DNA from 3 places in the Aeribacillus sp. FSL K6-1305 genome. Region 3 is predicted to be linked to each of the others. Evidence: predicted binding sites of a transcription regulator. Region 3 holds the regulator's gene; each other region holds the start of a gene.
The links. Region 3 encodes Rex, which represses fermentation and respiration genes when NADH is low (regulators of the CRP and FNR family bind a similar motif). Its sites were predicted from a motif close to TTGTGAAATATTTCACAA; they were not measured.
Positions count from the first base shown of each region.

Region 1 (6,273 bases), 550 kb from region 3:
CTCGTCGGACAGGCATTGGTTCATAGGTACCCTTGAGAATGGCTTCTTTAATGGATATCCAGTTTTCGACTATGTGCTGACGTAGGTTTTGTACGGGCATCATATCTACTCCATGGCTACCTTTATTCTTTTCTACTCTTTGTAAAGCTAAAAGCATATTCTCCCGTGACAGGATTCGTTTCAAGAGCATCGTTATTCTTCCTTCCGTGAATAGCTGGTCTTCTTATGCCAGTGCTCACTCCACCCTCCAAGAGGACCCCTGCGGGATTCACCGCTTCCTCCCTCAAGTGAGGTACTATGTTTTCTGTGTTCAACATGACGCACTGAATGCAAAGGGCTATTCTCTCTTAATTGTTCGGTCCTTCCGAATTGTTCTAGACCAATCCGTACTATGACCTCTGCTGACTTCTGATGGTTCAGCTACTTATCACTAAGTAGGTTATGAAGGGTACTTCACATATCCATCAGACCTCCCCGGGTAAGAGTGTAATCTTTCCTTCCATCTATCTGCTTCATTTACTCTATATCACCTTTGGCAGAAAGGACTTTGTTTTGTTATGCAAACTCATCCAATGATACCTAGCCTTATATGAAGTTCGTGTTCCTCAGACCGGAAGTTCGCCGCTCGCTTCCTTCAGATTCCGCGTCACCACGGACACCCTTGCGTTAGGCTAACCACTACTTCTGCCTTCGTGGCTCGGGACTTTCACCCTAGAGATTACACCCATGCCGGGCGCACATAAAAAAAACCGGGCGTGAAAATTCCACGCCCAGTTTCTTCTACCAGAATTTAAATCCCGGTGAACTTGGTGCATTTTCAATGATATCGATGACCGGTACTGTATAAGCGATTACAATTAGCACAACAGACAGACCGATCCAAATTTTCCAATTTTCTAGAAGCAATGGCGTTTTTTCCGCATCTTCATGAACTTCACCAACTGGAAATTCTTCCGTTCCTTTTGGAGCAGCCACTGCCAAATTTATAACAATATAAAGAATCATCAAAATGGCAACGAATAAGATGGCTCCGCCAACCGCCATGATAGTTTGATAAGACATCCATTCCAACGCCTGCGGATGGTCTCCATATGTTGTATAAGCGGTCCGCCGAGGAGCTCCAAACAAACCAACTGTATGCATGGCTCCTGACATTAGGAACATACCGATGCACCAGAAAACGGTTTGAATGATCCCTAATTTATTTAATCGCGGTGTTAACGTTCTGCCTGTTAAATGAGGAACCAACCAATAGGAAATACCAAAAAACGTCAACGCTACAGTGGTGGCCACTGTTAAATGGAAATGTCCTGTTACCCATAAAGTGTTATGAACGACTTGGTTCATTTGGTTACTTGCATTAATGATTCCGCCTGCTCCGCCAGGAATAAAAACGAGCATTCCCATAAACGGTGCAAAAAAGCGAACATCTGTCCACGGAAGTTTTTTCACCCAGCCAAACAGTCCGCTGGCCCCTTTTTCTCTTCCGCTTATTTCAAATGTTGCAAACAAAGCGAAAGCTGTCATTAAAGATGGAACAATGACCATAAACGTCAACACAATTTGCAAAAACTTCCAAAACGGAGTGATCCCAGACTCTAGTATTTGATGATGGAAGCCGACTGGGATGGAAAAAAGAACAAACAGTACAAACGCCAGTCTTGCAAGCGAATCGCTGAAAATTTTCCCGCCTATTATTTTTGGAATGATGACGTACCAGCACATATAGGCAGGCAATAACCAGAAATACACTAATGGATGGCCGAAATACCAAAAAAGTGTTCTGCTTAACAGCACATTGATTTTATCGACTAACCCGAAGGACCAAGGAATAAACTGGAATAATACCGTTACTGCTACGCCCAATGTTGCTATGATCCATAAAATCATTGTGGCAACTGCCATAAAGCTTAATAGAGGAGACGGTTTTCCTTCATTTTTCTTTTTCCAGACAGCGTATTGGCTAAACATGCCAGCTCCGCTTACCCAGCTGCCGACTACAACAAGCGTCAGACCGATATAAAACCATGGCGATGCTTTAAGTGGTGCATAAAAAGTGTATAGAACGGTCGCTTTATTTAATAAGATCATAACCGTTGTAATCGCTGTTCCAATCGTCATAAGCCAAAAGCCGATCCAACCCGCCTTTTTGGCAAACGGAGTTAAATCACCTGTCGTCCGACTCATGGAAGCATATAAAAAACCAATGATAAAAAATGTTGTAAAAACAAGTGCCAACAAAACGCCATGAGCAGTCAAAAGCTGATAATACCCGATCCCTGCCGGAAGCTCAAGCGTTCCGCTTCTAACAAAAGCCTGCAATAACCCGGCAATCGCTCCTAAAAACAATGCAATATAACCAACTGCAATATGGGCGAGCGCCAGCTTTCCATCGTTTGGGTGAAGCGCTGTATTTTTCATGCTTTTGTCACCTCAATTTTCGTGCTCATCATTTGGTGCCCAGTACCGCAATATTCGTTGCAAATTATTAAATAGCTGCCGGGTTTATGGAATGTATGTGTAAGCGAATTCACATGTCCCGGGGTCACCATCATGTTGACATTTGTGCCAACGATTTCAAGGCCATGAACAACATCTTTGCTTGTCACGATAATATGAACTTTTGCTCCCTCCGGTATTTTTATGTCATTCGGCATAAAGGCAAAAGCTTGAGAAACTATAACAAGTTCGTATTCGTTGTCTCCAATTTTCTTTAAGCCTGGTTGATTAAACGGCTCTGTCGTATCGACTTTTTGCGGATCCAATGTGGTCAGATCACTCGGCGGATGATGACCTTGTGCAAATGCACTGATGCCCACGATTGTTAAAAACATCACAAGCGTACCTATACCTATTAATAGCCAAACCTTTTCAAGTTTGTGCAAATGCAAGATGATCCCCCTCCTTTATAATCGTTGAATAAATAAGTAGTAAACTCCAAACCAAGAAAGTATTAAAAAAAGAGCCAGCATAAGAACAGATAAAAAAGTGCCAAATAACGAATATTCTTTCTTTTGAGCAATTTCCTGCTCTTTTTTATCGGAGATGAATTCTTTTGCCACCCATAACACCACCTTTTCTTCTTTTAAAAAAATTGTAGTTTAGCTTACGTTAGTCAATCTGTGAAAAAAATCACATTTTCCATAGTACTTTTTGACAGTATGTTGAACAAAAAACATTGCATTCACACTGAATCTTCTATCATTAGGAAGCTAGGAGCCAAAATGAACGGGACACATTTTTGGATGAAGCTCTGGCTATGACCTTTGAATCGGTTAAGAAGGTCACCCTTTCATTTCTTTGCACAAAAAAACGCCTGTCCCGATATAGTAGACAGACGTTTATATTTACATATATTTAACTGCAGCAACAGCAAGAAGAACCCATGCAATTAAAAATGAAATGCCTCCAAGCGGCGTAATTGCACCTAACACTTTGATCTGCGTCACACTTAATATATACAGGCTTCCGGAAAACAGGAGAATACCGATGAGCATCAGCCACCCGGCCCAATTTGCATAGCCTGCCTGCGGATGCTGCTGCAAAAACAGAGCCGTGACAAAAAGGCCTATCGAATGGAACATTTGATATTGTACACCTGTTTGCCATGTCTCCAAATATTTTTGCGGAATTTTCCCTTCCAAACCATGGGCGCCGAATGCTCCTAAAGCTACAGACAAAAAAGCACCGACGGCTCCAAGAATGAAAAATATTTTCATCATCTTCACCCCTTTTTCCCTTCATCTTACCTTATCGTCCGTTTTTTTTAAATGAAGATTTTACAGATGACAAGATTTTGTTAGAAATCAAAAATAGATTCTCCATTTGCATCGTCTTCGACCAACAAACGTTCTTTCATTGTCAGCGTTTTGCTGTTTGCATTTCCGATCATTTTTTCCAGCTCTAATGGAGTTATTTCACTTTCGCTTTTTGGCTCTTGACTAGCTGAAAAATCATAATTTTCCTCTTGTTGATCCAAAATAACATCACATAAAGAACGGATGACAAGAAGCCGGGCTTTTAGATCATGAGGTGTTCCTGCTGCCTTTGCCTTTTTCAGTTCCTCCTCCATTTTTCCTATTATGCTTGAGACCGGTATATTCAACTCCTATCGCTCCTTATTGAAAGATAATGATCTTGCTTTTTTATCATATTTGATTTTTTCCTTATTGACAAACTTGTCTGCTTCATTCACTTTTCATAACAAACTTGTTACAATAAGTAAGGAATTTTTGAGCACAAGGAGGGCCTGCAGATGGACAATCAATATTTGCAAACAATAAACGGCGATTTATGGTTAACAGAAGATGAAAGAGAAAATTTAAAAATCAGCTATAGAATCAAAGAAGTGCTTTTTTCAAAGCAATCCCCTTTTCAACATGTTATGGTATTGGATTCATATGATTTTGGCCGCATGCTAGTGCTAGATGGAGTTGTGCAAACCACTTCTATTGATGGGCATATATATAATGAAATGATTTCCCATATCCCGCTCAATCTCCACCCAAATCCGGAAAAAGTGCTGATCATCGGCGGCGGAGACTGCGGTGTTGCCAGAGAAGTGTGCAAATATGATTCAGTGAAGGAAATCGATATGGTGGAAATTGACGAGCTTGTCGTTTCCGCATGCAAGGAGCATCTGCCTGAAGTGTCAGGAAACTTAAGCGACCCGCGCGTAAATTTCTTATTTATTGACGGCGTGAAATATGTAGAAAACAAACAAAATGAATACGATGTGATCATTGTTGACTCTTCTGACCCGATTGGACCGGCAGAACAGCTGTTTTCAAAAGATTTTTATACCAACCTATATAAAACGTTAAAAGACGATGGCCTCATGGTATGCCAAAGTCAATCGCCTGTTTTCCATTTGGATGTTTTAAAACGGTCTTATAGCCATATTCAATCTTTATTCCCGATTACAAAACTATACACAGCTGTTGTTCCTACATATCCGGGAGGACTATGGAGCTTTACAATCGGATCGAAAAAATATGAAGATGTAAAGTCGGACAATTTTTCGAAAGATACAAAATATGTAAATCAAGCCATTCTCGAAGGATGCTTTAAGCTTCCTGAGTTTTTGCAGCAAGCATTGAAATAATGGACCCTGGCCCAAAAGTCATTGAAAGTTGGCTTTTGGGGCCTCTATTTGTTTTAACAAAAAACACACTTTCTAGTAAAAATGCAAGCGTCAAACGAACAATAAAGAAAGAACTGTGTGCTGCAAAATAAAGTACATAATATTGCAATCAGACAAAGACGAGAATTTGCTTAAAGAAACGCAAAAAGTGAGAGGCGATGGTAAAGCACCTCTCATTTAGATAAAATCTCTTTTGCAACTGGGAATTCGCCTATGCTGGTATTCGCCAGCTACTTTCAAAAATACAAAAGCCAATGAAGAAAAACGAGCTGTTTTCTCCACTTACTTCATTTAGCGACTTTATCAGAAAGTCTAAAATATGATATGTTGCTTATTTTTCAAACAGTTTACAAATAAATGGGATGCCAATCATCAAATGGTATTTTGATAACTTGATGAAACTATTTGTGAAATATACTCACCTACTAAAACAACTAATCCCGCAAAAACTGCGGAAAAAACGGCTTGTTTCATAATAATCATTTCTCCCCCAATTGGGGAAAGACTATAGAATATTTACTATAATTATACTTTCTATACTGGGACGCCAGTTACATATTCAGATAAAATAGCCCCTACGATAGCTCCTGCAACTGCTCCACCAATTCCACCTTTAATTATTGCTCGGAAATCAGTTTTAGTTAACCAGAATTCGACTCGGACGAGTGTGCTCTTTTATTATTTTGTTGAAAGAATCTTTTTGCATACTGGAAAAAGGTTATCTTCATCTTTTGCAAATTTTCTTAATAGGTTTTCAGTAACTTCAATTGAAAAACTTTGTTTGTCTTCATCAGTGAGAGAAAGTGTTTCAATGACATACTGATGAAACTCCTGAAGATTTGGAAATTCACCAGTTTTTCTATACATTCTTTCTGTTTTACTGACTAATAAGGTTAATTTATGATACTTAGTTGCATCAATATTTAATTTTAAAAGAACATAGTCTATATCATTTTTATCAATATGTTTGTTTGTTTCAACAAGTTCAACCAATAGTTTCATTACTTTACCCAGTTTTTGTGTTAATTGATATGTTTCTTTATCAAGTCTGTTAATTTGTTCAATTTCTTCTTCAATATGTTTAATTCTATCCTCTAATTCTTTCATTCATACTTCCCCTCCCTACCTAT
Region 1 is NZ_JBBOQV010000002.1:508,576-514,848, forward strand. It holds gene ltrA (group II intron reverse transcriptase/maturase) at 1-190, opposite strand, end outside; gene NST97_RS12230 (b(o/a)3-type cytochrome-c oxidase subunit 1) at 781-2,421, opposite strand; gene NST97_RS12235 (cytochrome c oxidase subunit II) at 2,418-2,891, opposite strand; gene NST97_RS12240 (cytochrome c oxidase subunit 2A) at 2,907-3,062, opposite strand; gene NST97_RS12245 (DUF423 domain-containing protein) at 3,348-3,719, opposite strand; gene NST97_RS12250 (YwdI family protein) at 3,800-4,105, opposite strand; gene speE (polyamine aminopropyltransferase) at 4,256-5,104, shown strand; gene NST97_RS12260 (hypothetical protein) at 5,822-6,250, opposite strand.
Region 1: NST97_RS12240 (cytochrome c oxidase subunit 2A) is a predicted target of Rex. The motif match lies at 3,121-3,138, and genes of this name have one in related genera.

Region 2 (6,273 bases), 600 kb from region 3:
AGAAAGCTCACGGTAAGCGGCAGCTTGCTTTGAAAGATCATCATATACGATAAGGACGTGTTTTCCTTGGTACATAAAATATTCGCCCATAGATACACCGGCATATGGGGCCAAATAAAGCAATGGAGCCGGTTGAGACGCAGATGCCGTTACAACGATCGTATAATCTAATGCACCGTGTTTACGAAGTGTTTCAACAACATTTCGAACTGTTGATTCTTTTTGTCCGATCGCAACATAGATACAAATCATGTTTTCTTCTTTTTGGTTAATGATTGTGTCGATCGCAATTTGCGTTTTACCTGTTTGACGGTCACCGATGATGAGCTCGCGTTGTCCGCGGCCAATTGGGATAAGAGCGTCGATCGCTTTAATACCCGTTTGCAGCGGTTCATGAACAGATTTCCGGTCCATGACGCCTGGGGCAGGGCTTTCAATCGGACGTGTTTTGGTTGTTTCAATCGGGCCTAACCCGTCCACTGGTTGTCCAAGCGGATTTACAACGCGGCCGATCAGCTCTTCTCCAACAGGAACTTCCATAATCCGTCCTGTTCTTCTCACTTCATCGCCTTCACGAATGTCTTTAAAAGGGCCTAAAATAACAATACCGACGTTATTTTCTTCAAGGTTTTGGGCTAATCCCATAACGCCGTTTGAAAATTCGACAAGCTCACCGGCCATGACATTGTCGAGGCCATGAGCACGTGCGATCCCGTCACCTACTTGAATAACTGTGCCGACATCGCTAACTTCTATTTCAGACTGATAGTTTTCAATTTGCTTTTTTATCAGTGCACTAATTTCTTCAGCTTTGATGCTCATGAGTTTCACCCCTATCTACGAACTTTTCGCTAAATTCCGCCCGATGCGTTCGAGCTTACTCTTGATGCTACCGTCAAAAATACGATTGCCGATTTGAAGTTTCAGTCCGCCAATTAAGTTCTGATCAATGATGTTTGTGATCTTAAGCGATTTTTTTCCGACCTTTTGCGCAAATACTTCTGAAAGAGCCTGCTTTTCTTCATCCTTCAACGGACGGACGGAGTAAACCGTTGCTTCTGCTGTTTGCTGTTCTTCATTTGCAAGCTCCACAAAGTTATCTACAAGTTCAGGAACTAAGCGGATGCGATGGCGATCGATAAGCAGAAGAAGAGTATTGATAATTTCAGCACTCAATGAAGAAAACGCTTCATTGACCAATGATTTTTTATTTTCGAGCAACACCTTCGGATGCTCTAAAATTTGCAGCAATTTTTGATTTTCAATAAACGCCTGCTTTACAATCCGCAATTCTTCTTCAAACTGCTTCACTTGATTTTTTTCCTTTGCAATTTGAAAAAGAGCTGACGCATAGCGCTTTGCCACTCCGCCAATCATAACTGTTCTCCTACCTCTTTAATATAATCATTGATCAGCTTCTCTTGCTCAGCCTCATTCAATTCTTTTTCAATCACTTTAGAAGCAATAAGAACGGATAATGATGCCACTTGATTACGCAATTCAGCAACGGCTTGCTCTTTTTCGTGTTCGATTTCTTTCTTGGCTGCTTCTTTCAGTCTTTCTGCCTCCGCACGAGCCGCTTGGATGATATCTTCTTTTTGCTGTTCGCCGAGTTTTTTCGCATTTTCAACAAGCTCCTGTGCTTCGATGCGGGCTTGCTTTAATAGCTCACGCTGCTCTTCGGCAAGCTTTTTGGCTTCCGCATGCTTTTCTTCCGCAGCGTTTATTTCATTTGCAATAAATTCTTCCCTCTGTTTCATAATGCCCATAAGCGGACCAAAAGCATATTTTTTGAGCAATGCTAACAAAACTAAAAATACAACGAGCTGAACGAGCATATCTCCTGCTGCGAAGCCTCCAGCTCCGAGGGCAAATTCAACTGTTAACACGGCTTCGTTTCACTCCCTTCAAAACTTCCGTTTTCCAACTACCGGCTATATTGGGACTCTGTTACCATTCACAACATAAAGGAATGGCGAAGATGCTTAAAAAACTTCGCCATTTCCTCTTTTTCACTTGCTGTCCTTTCGATTCGGACTTCACGCAAATTGATTGCATGCCGATTTCTAAAAAGCCTTTTTCAACACCAATCTAGGCAAGGCTCTTTTGAAATTTTCAAATTACGCACCAAAAGCCATAAATGCAATAACAACCGCGATAATCGGAATCGCCTCAACCAACGCAACCCCGATAAACATAGTAGTTTGAAGCATACCGCGCGCCTCAGGTTGACGAGCAATACCTTCTACTGTACGAGATACGATAAGTCCGTTACCAATACCAGCACCAAGTGCCGCTAAACCAATTGCAATTGCAGCTGCTAATAAATTCATGAATAAAGTCCTCCTTTATTTGTTTAAAAATAATTTTTTACACAAAAATTATGATGAAGTCATTTATTTTTAATGGTCATGGCTAACTTTATGCGCCATATAAACCATTGTTAACATTGTAAAGATAAAAGCTTGGATTGCACCTACAAAAATACTGAATGCCTGCCACGCCATCATCGGAATAATTGCCCCGATGAAGCCGAATGCTCCGCTAGTTGCCAAGCTGACAAGCAGACCTAGCAAAATTTCCCCAGCATAGATGTTACCGTAAAGACGAAGACCAAGCGTCAACGTGTTTGCAAACTCTTCAATAATTTTAAGCGGGAACAAAAACGGCAGTGGCTTGAAAAAGTCGCTTCCATAGGCGGAAAAGCCCTTTAATTTAATCCCGTAATAATGCGATAAACCGACGACTAAAATGGCCAGTGTCAGCGTTATGGTAGGATCAGCCGTAGGCGATTTCCACCAAAGCTCATGGTCAACAACGATAGCGAATGGTAGACCAAGCATATTGGAAACAAAAATGTACATGATGAGCGTCATTCCTAAAGTAAGGAATCGGCCGCCTGTCTGCCAGTCCATCGTGCTGTTAATAATGTTTTTCACAAAATCCATGACCCATTCCAAAAAGTTTTGCATGCCCGTTGGCTTCATTGCCAAAGAGCGGGTCGACATTACGGCGATGATAAATACAATTGCGCTAGATACAAGAATCATTAAAATATTGGACAAATTAAATTCAAGCCCTAATAATTTTACTATCGGCGCTTCGTGACCCAACAAAATTCACCTCTCTTCCCAAGCTTGTCCGCAAATGTATAGAATAGAATCTATCATAATGACAATATAGATTGTCATTAAACCAATAACCACGCTAATTAAATGGAAATGTTCAGGGAATTTAAGTGCGATTAATACCGCCAATCCTGCGGCTGCCATCCTTGAAACCGTTCCAAGCGAACGTGCTGTACGGCCTTCTTCAATTGCTTGCTGTATTTGCTTTGATTTACGCACTAGTATCCATAAATTATAGAGGCTAAAGCTTGTACCAAGGGCAAGACCGAGGAAAATATCTTGATAAGGAGTAAACCCCCACGCTAACACATAGATGGCAAGCAAAAACAGCAAATATTTTTTGCTGCGCACAAACAATTTTTCAATACGATCCATAGTTACCGTTCATTCTCCTGAAAAAAATGTTGGACTAATCTCAGCATCGCAATTATTCCCGCAGCCAGTCCAATTAGAAGACCGATGATCAAAAAAACGGGTTCTGTATGCAAATGTCGATCAAGCCATCTTCCTGCAAAAATCCCAACGAGCACTGACCCTGCCAAATAGGAAAGAATGGCAGTCATTAAAGCGTATGCTCGGAGCGGATGGTGCTCTTTTTGCCGCATTGGGTATGTCCTCACAATATAAAATTACCTTATTTTCATTATGTCAAAAGGCTGTTGAAAACCTTATCATCCCACCCCGTTTAGCATACAATAGGCACCAATCAATGTCAATCTGTTTCACGTCAAAAGTTGAGCTATTTGTTAAGAATATCACAATTTGTTCACAAATATTTTTGGTGTTTCTATTGACTTTTTAATATTTTTTTATCTAAAATGATTGTCGTTTCATAGCTGCTTTCTTCCCCGTCTTTTTTTGCAAAAATAAGCGCTTTGTAAACGCCGTTTGGAATGTCCTTAAATTGCCCGGAAATGTCTCTTTTCAACAAACCTCCCGGAATATTTCTTTGCCAGTCTAAAAAGCCTTTGAATGTTAAAGTGTCCGGGTCATACAGGGCAATCCCGAATTCATCCGCCCCTTGCGGCAAATAAAGCTCATAATGGTACATATTCCCTTGATCGGCAAGCCCAAATTCAAATCCCATGATTTTTGGATAATTCGGTTCGCCAACAACGAATAAATATGGAAGGCGGATTGTCTGGCTGCCGGCTGTCACAACAAGTGTCCCGTCATACAATCCTTCCCTCAATGATTTTGGTGCAACATCAATCGAGACGGATACTTCTCTTTTCCCGTTAGCAGGAACCTTTACGGAAATAGGGAGCTGCCATTGAACCCCTTTTTGATAATGCGGTTTAGAAAAAACAAACGTTTTTTCTTGATCGGAGAGATTTTCAAGAGTTAACGTGATCTCTTTCTTTTTCCTGCCGATATTTTTGTGAAATTGACCGAATGATAGAGATGCCGGATAAATGAGAGCTCTTGTCTGAACAGCCGATAAAATATCGATTCTTCCCGCCCCCTGCTCAAACACCTTGTACAGCCTTCCATTTTGATCATAAAGCGGTTTAGCAGTATTCATCATAGCTGCTTTTATTTGTTCCGGCGACCAATCTGGATGCTTTTGTTTGATCAATGCCGCTGCACCTGCTATATGCGGAGCAGCCATGCTTGTTCCTTGAAGAGCCATATACCCTTTAGGTATTGTGCTGTCAATTGCTACACCAGGCGCGACAAGATCGGGCTTCACTTCCCATGTGACTGTTACCGGTCCTTTTGATGAAAAGGGCGCGAGGCGATCTTGTTCTATCTGAATGGTTGTTTTGATGAACGATTTTTCATTCAATTGTTTGCGCAGCCATTCGCCATCTTCCTTTGAGATGGAGACAACAGGAAAGTCCAATTTTTCTTCTAAATTGCCGGTAAATCTCCCTTTCATGTTGTTGCAAATAATCAACGCTTGGGCTCCGGCCGATTTTGCATTTTTCGCTTTTTCGGCAAACGTGATCTCCCCGCGCTTCACCAAGGCTATTTTTCCTTTAACAGAAGGTTTAAAGTCTTTTTTCTCCCCTAAGCCTGCATATTCTATCCGTCCTCTAATTGTTGTCCAAGGGGCAGAATTGAACAAAGATTCAGCTGGTATTTTCTTTTGAAATCCTGAAAGGGTTAAATACTTTACGTCAAGAGGCGGTGTCGATGCGCCGACGGAAATTGCTTTGCTTGCAGTGCCAGGCGAACCGACGGTCCAAATGTTAGGTCCAGAGTTTCCGCTTGATACAACTGCAGTTATCCCCTCTTCAACGGCTCGGTTTAACGCCAGGCTTGTCGGATAATCCGGACCGTTCACATCATTGCCAAGGGAAAGATTTACGATATCTACCTGATCCTCAATCGATTTTTCAATCGCTGCAATAACTTGGTCTGTCGTCCCGTACCCATGAGGGCCAAGCGCTCTATAGGCAATGATGGAGGCTTCCGGAGCAACCCCTTTCAATTTTCCATTTGCGGCTATAATTCCTGCTACGTGAGTGCCGTGAATTGTCCTCGAATTGTCTTTCGCGACTGTTTCCATTGGGTCTTTGTCTTGATCTACAAAATCAAATCCGCCTTGATAATTTTTTTGTAAATCTCGGTGGTTGTAGTCGATCCCCGTATCTATAACAGCTACTTTCACTCCTTTTCCCGTCAATCTTTCATCCTTCGCGTCAAAATAGCCGCGTGCATCGATGCCGCCTATAAAAGGAACACTTTCTTCAACCGTTGCTTGAAAAGTCGTTACAGGCTCTGCATGTTCAATGTAAGGCTCTTTTACTAGCTGATCTAGATCTCTTTTTTTCCCTTTTACTGAAAATCCGGTAAACGTTTTTTTATATTCCCAGCAAATGTTTATTTCCGGATATTTTTTTTGAATCAACTCTTTTATTTTTGAAAGGTTCTGATCTGACAAAACAATGATCATTGTGACTTGTTCATCAGCATTCTCTTCAGGGATTTGCGGATGTTCGGGGAAGGTCTTTGCAAAAGCAGTTACATCAAAAACGTGGAAAATGAAGAAAAAAAGCAAACAAATTCGCACTGAAAGGTTTCCCATTTCTATCACCTCAGCACTTATTGTTCGCTATGAACATCAGTTTATTGCATGAAAAAAGTCGTTTTAAGGGAAAAGTGAGAAATTGATGGAGCTGTTTAATAAGTCGTTTTT
Region 2 is NZ_JBBOQV010000002.1:457,497-463,769, forward strand. It holds gene atpA (F0F1 ATP synthase subunit alpha) at 1-822, opposite strand, end outside; gene NST97_RS11970 (F0F1 ATP synthase subunit delta) at 838-1,377, opposite strand; gene atpF (F0F1 ATP synthase subunit B) at 1,374-1,838, opposite strand; gene atpE (F0F1 ATP synthase subunit C) at 2,121-2,333, opposite strand; gene atpB (F0F1 ATP synthase subunit A) at 2,403-3,113, opposite strand; gene NST97_RS11990 (ATP synthase subunit I) at 3,120-3,503, opposite strand; gene NST97_RS11995 (AtpZ/AtpI family protein) at 3,506-3,733, opposite strand; gene NST97_RS12000 (S8 family serine peptidase) at 3,916-6,162, opposite strand.
Region 2: NST97_RS11995 (AtpZ/AtpI family protein) is a predicted target of Rex. The motif match lies at 3,872-3,889, and genes of this name have one in related genera.

Region 3 (6,273 bases):
AATTATCTTAATTGAACCGCCGTATACGGAACCGTACGTACGGTGGTGTGAGAGGACGGGAGTTAATCGCTCCCTCCTACTCGATTAACCACAGGTTATCCACAAAGAAAATCTTCATTTTGGATAAATAAGACGAAACATTGAAATAGACGAAGAAAAAACAAGGTGAAACATGTGGATAACTAAAGGGGTTTGTTGTGGATAATGTGAACAAATAAGAAAAATATTATAAGGTAAGGAACTAATGATGTGGATAACTGTTTGAGAGAAACATGCTGAAGGAAACAAAATAAATAAAAAACCGGCATGAGCCGGTTATTCAGAAAGAAGTGATTCCCATTCCTCCATCAGTTGATCTAGTTGTTCCGTTAACATGACATTTTGATCATGAAGTTTTTGAGCTTTTTCATGATCTTGGTATATATTTGGATCGCAAAGCATTTCATTGTTTTCAGCGATCGCTTCTTCAATTTCTGCTATTTTGTTTTCAAGTTCTTCAATGCGGCGCTGTCTTTGCCGTTCCTTTTTTTTCAATATTTTTTCTTGTTCATAAGATAATTTTCCTTGTTTTTGCTCTTTGGTTTCGATAGTTGGTTCTTTCAACTGTTCAAGCTCGATCATCTCCGCTTTTTTTGCAATGTAATAATCATAGTCCCCGATATATTCGGCAATGCCTTCCGTGGATAATTCAAAAATTTTGGTCGCGATTTTGTTGATAAAATAACGATCGTGCGAAACAAACAAGATTGTTCCAGGAAAATTTATCAGAGCGTTTTCCAATACTTCTTTGCTGTCGAGATCCAGATGATTCGTAGGTTCATCCATGATGAGAAAGTTAGATTTTTTTAGCATTAATTTCGCTAAAGCGAGCCGAGCTTTTTCTCCTCCGCTTAAAGACGAGACGGTTTTCAGCACTTCATCTCCGGAAAAAAGGAAATTCCCTAAAACCGTTCGGATTTCTTTTTCTGTTTTTTCGGGATAGTCATCCCACAATTCATCTAAAACCCGTTTAGATGAAGACAAATCCGCTTGTTCCTGGTCATAATATCCGATTTGGACATTAGATCCAAACTGAATTTTTCCGCTCAGCGGCTTTAAGCGGTTGATGATCGTTTTTAATAAGGTAGATTTACCAACTCCGTTTGGCCCTATTAAAGCAATTGAGTCCTTCCTGTTGATCGAAAAGTTAATATTTTTCACGATCGGAGTTTTTTGATCGTAGGAAAGGGACAAATCAATGGCTTTTAACACGTCATTGCCGCTTTGCTTTTCGATTTCGAAGGAAAAGCTGGCTGACTTCTCGTCCCCAGCGGGTCTGTCCAGTATTTCCATTTTCTCAAGCATTTTCCTTCTGCTTTGCGCACGTTTCGTTGTCGATGCTCTTGCTAAGTTTCGTTGAATAAAATCTTTCATCCGCGCGATTTCTTCTTGCTGTTTTTCAAATTGTTTTAATTCCCTTTCGTACGCTTCCGCTTTTTGTTTTAAATAAGTGCTGTAATTCCCAACATACTTCGTACAAACTGTTCGTGATATTTCATAAACAGTGTTGACAACGCGATCTAAAAAGTACCGGTCATGGGAAACAATTAGAACCGCTCCATTATAATGCTGTAAATATTGTTCGAGCCAGTTTAATGTTTCCATGTCGAGATGGTTTGTCGGCTCGTCGAGTATGAGCAGATCCGGTTTTTTCAACAGGAGCTTTCCGAGTGCTAACCGGGTTTTTTGTCCTCCGCTCAAAACCGAAATTTTAGTTGAATAGTCGTAATCAGCAAACCTTAATCCATGCAGCACAGAACGGATATCCGCCTCATATTGATATCCGCCATTTTCTTTATATAAATGTTGGAGTGAATCATATTCCTTCATTAAGCTTTGCAAAGCATGAGAATCTCCAGCTGAGGAGATAGCTGCCATTTTTTGTTCAATATTTCGCAGCTCAGCTTCGATGTTCCGCAGCTCTTCAAAAACGGTTAGCATTTCATCCCATATCGACTTAGTTGATTCTAATCCTGTGTTTTGTGCCAGATAGCCGATTGTTAAATCTTTTGGCTTCACAATTTCACCAGAATCAAAGGGCATTTCACCGGCAATGATTTTCAATAATGTTGATTTTCCGGCTCCATTGCGGCCTACAACGGCGATTTTATCTCCTGTTTGGATTTCCAGCTTAATATTCGATAAAATAAGGTCAGCACCATAATATTTTGTGATTTTGTTTAACTGCAATAAAATCATCCATAGTTCACCTCAATCTTTGCTAGAATAAGTGTAGCCTATATATTTGACTGCAGGCAACTGACCTGATGAACAAAAGGACAAGAAATTGTAACAATCGTTCAAAAGACACGAATAAAAAAATAGTGTATAGTTTTTATATAAGGAGAGTTTGGAGAAAAAACAAATAAAAAGAAATGTAGACGGAGAAGAAGATCAGGATGGAAGCGTTATCAGTCTGATATTGTTTCATACAGGCGAGCAGCCGCTTGCTAGAAAACATAGTTAAAAACAAAATTAGTCAGGTTGTTTTGGATTGCGAGGGATGAGCATTGAATCAAGATCAATCTAAGATACCGCAAGCAACTGCAAAAAGATTACCTCTATATTATCGGTTTTTGCAAAATTTACATGCCTCGGGAAAACAACGTGTTTCCTCTCAAGAACTGAGTGAAGCAGTAAAAGTAGATTCTGCGACAATTAGAAGGGACTTTTCATATTTCGGAGCGCTGGGCAAAAAAGGTTATGGATATAATGTCAATTATTTGTTATCATTTTTTAGAAAGACGCTTGACCAAGATGAGTTGACCAAAGTTGCCCTCATTGGCGTCGGAAATTTGGGAACAGCTTTTTTAAATTACAATTTTACAAAAAATAACAACACACAAATTGTTATTGCATTTGACATTAATAAACGAAAAGTAGGAATGAAAATTGGTGGAGTTCCAATTTATCATTTGGATCAGCTAGAAAGTGAATTGCCTGATGATGTGCCTGTTGCGATATTAACGGTCCCGGCAACCGCCGCTCAAGGAATAACGGATCGGTTAGTGGAAAAAGGCATAAAAGGCATTTTAAATTTTACGCCGGCTCGCTTAAATGTTCCGGATAAAATTCGGATTCATCATATCGATCTATCTGTTGAACTTCAGGCTCTTGCATATTTTTTAAAACATTATTCGAATGAAGATTGAAGGAGCGATATTAAATGCCAACAATTGGAATTGGAAGCTTGCTGTTGATTGTATTTGCAGCTCTGCTTGTTTTCGGGCCGAAAAAACTTCCTGAGCTTGGAAAAGCTATAGGAGAATCATTAAAGGAGTTTAAAAGTGCCACGAAGGGCTTAGCAGACGATGATGAAGAAAACAAGAAAAATGAATAGCAAGAAGAATGGATGAATAATGATGAGCGAAAAAAAAATGTCCGTGTTGGAGCATATAGCGGAGCTTAGAAAACGGCTGATTATTGTAGTCGTTTTCTTTTTCGTTGCTATGATTACTGGCTTTTTCATAGCGAAGCCAATTATTGTTTTTTTACAGCAAACTGATGAAGCAAAGCAATTCGCCTTAAATGCTTTTCGTCCTGCAGATCCATTGATCGTTTATATGCAGATTACATTTATTATTGCTTTAATTCTAACTTTCCCTGTTTTATTGTACCAGCTTTGGGCGTTTATCAGCCCAGGACTGTATGAAAAAGAAAGGCGGGTCACATTAAGCTATATACCGTTGTCGGTTGCTTTATTTCTTTTAGGAATAAGCTTCTCTTATTTTATTTTGTTTCCTTTTGTCATCGATTTTATGGGGCGGCTTTCCAATGATTTAAACATTCAACAAATGATAGGAATAAATGAATACTTTCGTTTCCTGCTGCAGTTAACATTGCCTTTCGGACTGTTGTTTCAGCTTCCCGTTGTCATTATGTTTTTAACAAGACTCGGGATCATCAATCCGGCGTTTTTGGCAAAGGTTAGAAAATATGCGTATTTTGTATTGCTTGTTATCGCAGCGATTATTACGCCGCCTGAAATTGTGTCGCATTTAATGGTCACGATTCCGCTATTCATTTTGTATGAAATAAGTATCATTGTTTCAAGATTTGCTTACAAAAAAGCACAGTCTTCTCAAATAAAAGAATCAGATCAAAAGTAAAACCGATGGGCTGTTATAAACATATCCCTCTTGTGAAGACAGTATAGGCTTTTTTCCTACTGTCTACACAAGAGGGATAATATCATTACACCTCATCGGTTGTTTTTTGCTTTCCGAATTTTATATGAGAAAGTGAACATGCGGATGGAAACAGCAAAATCAAACGTGGCTAAAATCATTAAAATCATATTTGTAGCTGTCCACATACCATTTTCAGCATGATGAATTGCTAAATATGTAAATAGAACTCCCATGATAAAATAGAAGAGTCCCATGGAAACGGGATGAAAATTCATAATCTTAGCTGCCTCCAATAATGATTTGTATTTGTTCCATTTGCTTCATCATGTTTTCAATCTCATCATGATAAATTGTTTGAATGATGACTACGATTGTATTCATCATTGTATGGGCAAAAATAGGGACTAATATGCGTTTTGTTTTATAATATAAAAAAGCGAACGTAAACCCCATTGCTGTATAACGCAATAAAAGTTCAGGTTCCCCATGCACGATGCCGAACAATAGCGAGCTGACAAGCGCGCCGATCCAAAAATTCGTTTTTTGATAAATCACCCCGAAAATAATTTTTCGGAAGATAATTTCTTCAAGAATCGGTCCTATTATTGATGTGACAATAATCAAATAAGGCGTTGCTTCAATTAAATCCATAATAACTTGAGTATTTTCCGACATCGGATTAACTTTAAGTACATATATTTCAATATTGCCAACGATTGTTTGAATGAAAAAAGCTAAAAAAACTCCGAAAACAGCCCATATGGCAGATTCGCCGAAAGAAGCTTTTTCAATCCGGACATTATTTTTTCGTTCATGACGAAGGAGAAATAAAATAATGACAAACGCAGCAGTAAAACTTGTAATCGACCAATATGCTTGCGCTTGAAAAAGTCCTGCATTGAGATTTTCATCGACGCCAACACCCAGTTCATAAAAAAGGGGAACTCCAATATAGGATGAGAGCTGCATAATGATGTACGTAATGATGATCCACCAATATTGCTTTTTCACGAATAGTTCTCCTTTATAAAAGATTCATATGACTATTTTAACACACAATGGTTTTAAGAAAGAAAAACAATTTTGACAAGGGAAGCACTTAATGGAGGATGTTAAAATTTTTTTAAAAGAGACTTGAAAAATAGAGGAGGTTTCTTTAATATAATAATTGGTGTTAGCACTCGATAGCAATGAGTGCTAATAATGAATAAGGAATAAATTTTGAAAATCTCAAAAGATATTTGAGGAGGTTGTTTCCCTTGTTAAAGCCATTAGGTGATCGCGTTGTAATTGAACTTGTTGAAACAGAAGAAAAAACAGCAAGCGGCATCGTATTGCCTGACACAGCTAAAGAAAAACCTCAAGAAGGTAAAGTAGTAGCAGTTGGTACTGGTCGTGTATTAGACAGCGGTGAACGTGTTGCAGTTGAAGTTGCTGTTGGCGATCGCATTATCTTCTCAAAATACGCCGGCACAGAAGTAAAATATGACGGCAAAGAATACTTAATTTTGCGTGAAAGCGACATTTTGGCTGTGATCGGCTAATAGAGACAGCCCAATATCATAGACAATTTAAATTTTGAGGAGGTTTTCGCAACATGGCAAAAGAAATTAAATTCAGTGAAGAAGCACGTCGTGCAATGCTGCGTGGTGTGGATAAATTAGCAGATGCGGTTAAAGTTACTTTAGGACCAAAAGGCCGTAACGTTGTTCTTGAGAAAAAATTCGGTTCTCCGTTAATTACAAACGATGGCGTTACGATTGCAAAAGAAATTGAATTAGAAGATCCATTTGAAAACATGGGTGCAAAATTAGTTGCAGAAGTTGCTAGCAAAACAAACGATGTTGCTGGGGACGGTACAACTACTGCAACAGTTTTAGCTCAAGCAATGATCCGCGAAGGACTTAAAAACGTAACAGCTGGCGCAAACCCAATGGGTGTGCGTAAAGGAATTGAAAAAGCAGTTGCTACAGCTGTTGAAGAATTAAAAGCAATTTCTAAACCAATTGAAGGAAAAGAATCAATTGCTCAAGTTGCTGCTATTTCTGCTGCGGATGATGAAGTAGGTAAATTAATTGCTGAAGCAATGGAACGTGTTGGTAAC
Region 3 is NZ_JBBOQV010000002.1:1,058,587-1,064,859, forward strand. It holds gene NST97_RS15005 (ABC-F family ATP-binding cassette domain-containing protein) at 316-2,238, opposite strand; gene NST97_RS15010 (redox-sensing transcriptional repressor Rex) at 2,550-3,191, shown strand; gene NST97_RS15015 (twin-arginine translocase TatA/TatE family subunit) at 3,206-3,379, shown strand; gene tatC (twin-arginine translocase subunit TatC) at 3,402-4,148, shown strand; gene NST97_RS15025 (YdiK family protein) at 4,241-4,444, opposite strand; gene NST97_RS15030 (CPBP family intramembrane glutamic endopeptidase) at 4,449-5,180, opposite strand; gene groES (co-chaperone GroES) at 5,429-5,713, shown strand; gene groL (chaperonin GroEL) at 5,767-6,273, shown strand, end outside.